One region of the Streptomyces sp. NPDC127129 genome, then DNA from elsewhere that is predicted to be linked to it. Evidence: riboswitches for the same ligand, from Rfam matches in the RefSeq annotation. Region 1 holds a riboswitch; each other region holds the start of a gene.
The links. A riboswitch is a leader RNA that binds a small molecule or an ion and turns the genes downstream of it on or off. The one in region 1 is predicted to bind thiamine pyrophosphate.
Positions count from the first base shown of each region.

Region 1 (2,258 bases):
GCCGAGCGCAAGGAGGCCGTCGCCGCGATCGGCGAGAAGCCGTTCCGCGCCAAGCAGCTGTCCACGCACTACTTCGCGCGGTACGCCCACGACCCCGCCGAGTGGACCGACATCCCCGCAGGCTCCCGCGAGAAGCTGCAGGGGGAGCTGCTGCCCGACCTGATGTCCGTGGTCCGGCACATCTCGTGTGACGACGACACCACCCGTAAGACCCTGTGGAAGCTGCACGACGGCACGCTCGTCGAGTCCGTGCTCATGCGCTATCCCGACCGGGTCACCATGTGCATCTCCTCACAGGCCGGCTGCGGGATGAACTGCCCGTTCTGCGCCACCGGGCAGGCCGGGCTCGACCGGAACCTGTCGACCGCGGAGATCGTGCACCAGATCGTCGACGGGATGCGCGCCCTGCGCGACGGCGAGGTGCCCGGGGGGCCGGCGCGGCTCAGCAACATCGTCTTCATGGGCATGGGCGAGCCGCTCGCCAACTACAAGCGGGTCGTCGGCGCGATCCGCCGGCTCACCGACCCCGAGCCGGACGGCCTCGGCCTCTCGCAGCGCGGCATCACCGTCTCCACCGTCGGCCTCGTGCCCGCGATGCTGCGCTTCGCCGACGAGGGCTTCAAGTGCCGGCTCGCCGTCTCGCTCCACGCGCCCGACGACGAGCTGCGCGACACCCTCGTGCCCGTCAACACGCGCTGGAAGGTCCGCGAGGTCCTCGACGCCGCCTGGGAGTACGCGGAGAAGTCCGGCCGCCGGATCTCCATCGAGTACGCCCTGATCCGGGACATCAACGACCAGGCCTGGCGGGGCGACCTCCTCGGTCGGCTGCTCAAGGGCAAGCGGGTCCATGTGAACCTGATTCCGCTGAACCCGACGCCCGGATCGAAGTGGACCGCGTCCCGGCCCGAGGACGAGAAGGCCTTCGTCGAGGCCATCGCCGCCCACGGTGTCCCCGTCACCGTCCGTGACACCCGCGGGCAGGAGATCGACGGCGCCTGTGGACAGCTCGCGGCGTCGGAGCGCTGACCTTGTAGTCTGTGCTCGAACACATCTCCATATTCCGACAGGGGAGCGCCACAGCGCTGAGAGTGCGGTCACCGGACCGCAGACCCTCTGAACCTTGCCCAGGTCATTCTGGGTAGGAAGTTCGGTCGCAACTCGAGCTGTTGCGCCCTGCCCACCCTCGGGTGGGCAGGGCCGCGTCTCTTCCTGGTCACACCCAGGAGGAAATTTCAGTGAGCACCAAGAAGATGGCCGCCGCGGCCATCGCCGCCGCGCTGGGCGTCACCACCCTCGCCGCCTGTGGCACCGACGACGTCAGAGGCGCGGCGGGCAAGAGCGGTGAGCCCGCGCCGAAGACCGTGACCCTCGTGAGCCACGACTCCTTCAACGCCTCCAAGGAGGTCCTGGCGGAGTTCACCAAGCAGACCGGCTTCACCGTCAAGGTCCTCAAGAGCGGCGACGCCGGCGTGGCCGTCAACAAGGAGATCCTGACCAAGGGCTCCCCGCAGGGCGACGTCTTCTTCGGCGTCGACAACACCCTGCTCTCCCGCGCCCTCGACAACGGCATCTTCGTGCCGTACGAGGCCAAGGGCCTGGACGCCGTCGCCGCCGAGGCGCAGCTCGACAAGGAGCACCGGGTCACCCCGATCGACACCGGCGACATCTGCGTCAACTACGACAAGAAGTACTTCGCCGACAAGAAGCTCGCCCCTCCGCAGACCTTCGACGACCTGGCCAAGCCGGAGTACAAGGACCTGCTCGTGGTCGAGAACCCGGAGAAGTCCTCTCCCGGCCTCGGCTTCCTCCTCGGCACGGCCGCCCAGTACGGCGACGACGGCTGGCAGGACTACTGGAAGAAGCTCAAGGCCAACGGCGTGAAGACCGTCGACAGCTGGGAGCTCGCCTACAACCAGGAGTTCTCCGGCTCGGCCGGCGGCCAGAAGGCGAAGGGAGACCGGCCCCTGGTCGTCTCGTACGCCTCCAGCCCGCCGGTCGAGGTCCTCTACTCCGAGCCGCAGCCGAAGGACGCGCCGACCGGCGTCTCCACCGGCACCTGCTTCCGCCAGATCGAGTTCGCCGGACTGCTGAACGGTGCGAAGAACCCCGAGGGCGGCAAGGCGCTGATCGACTTCCTGATCTCGAAGAAGTTCCAGGAGGACATGCCGCTGCAGATGTTCGTCAACCCGGTCACCGAGGGCGCCCAGCTGCCCGAGCTGTTCACCAAGCACGGTGTGGTCGTCGACAAGCCGCAGACC
Region 1 is NZ_JBHXTV010000018.1:106,385-108,642, forward strand. It holds gene rlmN (23S rRNA (adenine(2503)-C(2))-methyltransferase RlmN) at 1-1,026, shown strand, start outside; TPP riboswitch at 1,056-1,163, shown strand; gene ACFVGW_RS29995 (thiamine ABC transporter substrate binding subunit) at 1,251-2,258, shown strand, end outside.

Region 2 (2,258 bases), on a different contig from region 1:
CAGCTCGGCGAACTGCGCCTCGTCGTTGGCGTCGGCGATCGAGCCGGGCCGCAGGCCGTCGCCCAGCGAGTACGTGACGTCGTACGTCGCCAGGATCTCGCAGAGCTCCTCGAAGTTCGTGTAGAGGAAGTTCTCCTTGTGGTGCGCGAGGCACCAGGCGGCCATGATCGAGCCGCCGCGCGAGACGATGCCGGTCTTGCGACGGGCCGTCAGCGGCACGTACGGCAGCAGCACGCCGGCGTGGACCGTCATGTAGTCGACGCCCTGCTCGGCCTGCTCGATGACCGTGTCCTTGTAGATCTCCCAGGTCAGCTCCTCGGCCTTCCCGTCGACCTTCTCCAGGGCCTGGTAGAGCGGCACGGTGCCGATCGGCACGGGAGAGTTGCGCAGCACCCACTCGCGCGTGGTGTGGATGTTGCGGCCGGTGGAGAGGTCCATGACCGTGTCCGCGCCCCACTTGGTCGCCCAGGTCATCTTCTCCACCTCCTCCTCGATGGAGGAGGTGACGGCGGAGTTGCCGATGTTGGCGTTGACCTTCACCAGGAACCGCTTGCCGATGATCATCGGCTCGATCTCCGGGTGATTGACGTTGGCCGGAAGGACGGCCCGACCTGCCGCGATCTCCTCCCGTACGACCTCGGGGGAGACGTTCTCGCGGATCGCGACGTACTCCATCTCCGGGGTGATCTCGCCCCGGCGGGCGTACGCGAGCTGGGTCACCGCCTGGCCGTCTCGGCCCCGGCGGGGCTGGCGCGGGCGGCCGGGGAAGACCGCGTCGAGGTTCTTCAGGCCACCGCGCGGCGAGGTGTGCTTGATGCCGTCGTCCTCGGGGCGGACCGGGCGGCCCGCGTACTCCTCCGTGTCGCCCCGCGCGATGATCCAGTTCTCGCGCAGCGGCGGGAGGCCGCGCCGTACGTCGGTGTCGATGGTGGGGTCGGTGTACGGACCGGACGTGTCGTACAGCGTCACGTCCTTGCCGTTGGTGAGGTGCACCTGTCGGACGGGCACCCGGAGGTCGGGGCGCGAGCCCTCGACGTATCCCTTGTGCCAGCCCGGCTTGCGCTCGTCCTGAGCCTCGTTCTGGCTGGTGGCAGGCGTGCGTGCATCCTGAATGGTCATGAGACCGATCTCCCTACGCCGGCATTACCCGGTAACAGGTTCGGCGGTCGGCGCAGCCTCCTCCCGTACGTACATCGGTACGCGCGTACGGTGATCAGCGCCCTCTCAGCCCGGTGCTCCGAGCTCCCGCGTGTGCAAAGGTGGCACCACGCTAGCGTCAACCCGGCCATGCTGAACAGTGGGCCCCCGCCGTTCTTGCGATGATCGGTCGGTGACTTCCTCGCAGCAGACCCCGGAACCCGACGGCCACGACGGACACGGCGACGTCGGTCACGGACCCGGTGACGTCGGTCACGGGCACGGCCACACCCACAGCCACGGACCGGCCGCGCCCGTCTCCCGGCATCTGCGCAGAATCATCGCCGCCGTCCTGATCCCGTTCGCCACGGCCGTCGTGGTCGGGCTCGTCGTCCTGTGGCCCGGCGGGGCCCCGGAGCACGAACGCACCGGCGTCGGCTTCGACCGGCAGACCTACCAGGGCAAGGTCACCTCGGTCGAGCAGGTCGACTGCCAGGACGTGAACGCCGGTCAGGTGCCGCCGACCGGGGACGTCTCGACGCCCCAGGGGCGTGAGGCGCTCAACGCGCAGCAGGGGCAGTGCGAGAAGGCGACGATCGAGGTCACCAGCGGTCCGGACAAGGGCCGTACCTTCACCGAGATCGTGCAGCCGGACGCACCGCGTCAACTGGACGAGGGGCAGGGCGTGGTGGTGGCGTACGCGCCCGACGCCCCACGCGATCTGCAGTATTCGGTGACGGACGTCGACCGCAAGATTCCGCTGGCCGTCCTCGCCGGGATCTTCGCCCTCGCCGTGGTGCTCGTCGGACGGATGCGCGGCGTGATGGCACTGATCGCGCTGGCGATCAGCTTCATGGTGCTGACCTTCTTCATCCTGCCGGCGATTCTGCAGGGGTCGAATCCGCTGGTGGTGGCGGTGGTCGGGTCGAGCGCGATCATGCTGATCGCCCTCTACATGTGCCACGGACTCTCCGCCCGCACGTCGGTCGCGGTGCTCGGGACGCTGATCTCACTGCTGCTGATCGGGCTGCTCGGCTCGTACTTCATCAGCTGGGCGTCGCTGTCGGGGAACACCGACGACAACACCGGGCTGATCCACGGTCTCTACCCGGAGATCGACA
Region 2 is NZ_JBHXTV010000006.1:98,823-101,080, forward strand. It holds gene thiC (phosphomethylpyrimidine synthase ThiC) at 1-1,119, opposite strand, end outside; TPP riboswitch at 1,113-1,259, opposite strand; gene ACFVGW_RS13435 (YibE/F family protein) at 1,331-2,258, shown strand, end outside.
Region 2: linked by a shared signal. The riboswitch ahead of thiC (phosphomethylpyrimidine synthase ThiC) and the one ahead of ACFVGW_RS29995 (thiamine ABC transporter substrate binding subunit) in region 1 are both predicted to bind thiamine pyrophosphate.

Region 3 (2,258 bases), on a different contig from region 1:
GCGGGCCTCGTCCGGAAGCGCGCCCGTGGTGAGCAGCTCGGCCATGACGTCACCGGTGACCGGCGTGAGCAGGACCCCGTTGCGATAGTGCCCGGTGGCCAGCTGGAGGCCGGGCAGCGCGGTCGGGCCGAGCAGGGGCGCGTTGTCGGGGGAGGCGGGCCGCAGACCCGCCAGCGTCTCGGTGAGCGGCAGCTCGGTGAGACCCGGTACGAGCTCGTGCGCGTCCCGGAGCAGCTCGTAGACCCCGCCCGCCGTGACGGTGGTGTCCCAGCCCAGCTCCTCGCTGGTCGCGCCGATCACGAGCTCCCCGTTCTCGCGGGGCACCAGATAGACGTGGCTGCCGCGGACGACGGCGCGGACGGTCCGGGACAGGAACGGGGCGAAGGCGCGCGGCACGGTGAGCCGCAGCACCTGTCCCTTCACCGGGCGTACGGGAGGCAGGACGTCCCGCGGCACTCCGGCGAGCCGCCCGCTGAGGCTGCCCGCGGCCAGGACCACCTGCTCCGCGGCGAGCTCGGAGCCGTCCGCGAGCACCACACCCGTGGCCCGGTCCCGTACCACCGTCAGCCGATCGGCGAGATCCCGGTGGAAGACCACCCCGGCCCGCTCGCAGGCGGTGACCAGCGCGGCGGCGAGCCGGCGCGGATCGACCTGGTGGTCGCCGTCGACCCGGAGCCCACCGCGCACCCCCGGCGCCAGCATCGGCTCCAGGCGCCGGCACTCGCGTCCGCTGAGCCACTCCGACTCCAGGCCGCAGCGGATCTGCAGTGCGTGGAGTTCGCGCAGATGTGCCCGGTCGTCGGCGTCGAGGGCGACGGCGAGCGTGCCGGAGGCGCGGTAGCCGACGTCGTGCCCCGTGGCGTCCCGGAGTTCGGCGACGAACTCCGGATAGCGGCGCGCGGAGGCGAGGTTGAGGGCGAGCAGGGTCTCCTCGCCGTAGTGGAGTTCGGTGACGGCGGCCAGCATCCCGGCGGCCACCCGGGCGGCCCCGCCGCCCGGTTCGGGGTCCACGACCGCGGTGCTCAGCCCGCGCTGCGCGGCCCGCCAGGCCGTGACCAGGCCGATGATTCCGCCCCCGACGACGAGAACGTCAGAGGTCCTGCATGTACGCGACATGGGCGTCCAGCCCCTCCCTTCGCCGGCATGACCCGGATCAGGTTCGTACGGTCGGAGGCCGGCCAGCCTCCCTCTCAGCCCGGTACGTCCGGGCTCCCGCGAGTGCTCTACGTTGACGGTCAGCGTAACCCCCGCCCCCGACGCCCAGTAAGGGAGCCTCCGTGGCCCGATCCCTCGACGGACTCGTCCTCTTCCCCGTCGCCGACCAGGCGCCCGGTCAGGTAGGGACGCGCACCCGGTTCACGTACCACGAGGAGGACGGCCGGATCTGGGCCGAGTACGCGGGCGGGGACGTGGTCCGCGGCCATCTCGTCGGCACGCGCGCGGGGGACCGGCTCGACTTCCGTTACGTGCAGTTGAAGAGGGACGGATCGACCTCTTCCGGGCATTGCGTCTCCGCCGTCGTCGAGCTGCCCGACGGCCGCGTTCGACTGGAGGAGAGCTGGGCATGGGAGTCCCAGGAGGGCTCCGGCACCAGTGTCGTGGAGCAGCAGTCTTCCTGACGATTCGTCAGATGCGTAAGGTGATCGGGTGAGCGAGCAGATGCAGGCACAGCAGCGGGTCGTCGTGGTGGGCGCCGGGATGGCGGGGGTGCAGACCGCCGTCGCCCTGCGCGAGCAGGGCTTCACCGGCGCGGTCACCCTCATCGGGGCCGAGCCCCACCAGCCCTACGACCGCCCGCCCCTCTCCAAGGCGGTCCTCCTCGGCAAGGCCGAGGACTCCGCCTTCGACGTCGACTTCGAGGCGCTCGCCATCGAACTGCGCCTCGGCCTCGACGTGACCGGGCTGCGCGCCGACGCCCACGAGGTCGACACCGAGGCCGGGCCCGTCCCGTACGACGTCCTGGTCGTCGCCACCGGCGCCGAACCCGTCACCCTGCCCGGCACCGAGGGCGTGCCCGGGGTCCATCTGCTCCGCACCCTCGACGACGCCGCCCGCCTCAAGCCCGTCCTGGAACGGCGGCACGACATCGTGGTGGTCGGCGCCGGCTGGATCGGCGCCGAGTTCGCCACCGCCGCGCGCGAGGCGGGCTGCGCGGTCACCGTCGTCGAGGCCGCCGACCGCCCGCTCGCCGGCGCGCTGCCCGTCGAGGTCTCCGCCCCGATGGCCCGCTGGTACGAGGAGAGCGGCGCCGAACTCCT
Region 3 is NZ_JBHXTV010000003.1:371,989-374,246, reverse strand. It holds gene thiO (glycine oxidase ThiO) at 1-1,116, opposite strand, end outside; TPP riboswitch at 1,114-1,226, opposite strand; gene ACFVGW_RS07830 (hypothetical protein) at 1,278-1,619, shown strand; gene ACFVGW_RS07825 (NAD(P)/FAD-dependent oxidoreductase) at 1,660-2,258, shown strand, end outside.
Region 3: linked by a shared signal. The riboswitch ahead of thiO (glycine oxidase ThiO) and the one ahead of ACFVGW_RS29995 (thiamine ABC transporter substrate binding subunit) in region 1 are both predicted to bind thiamine pyrophosphate.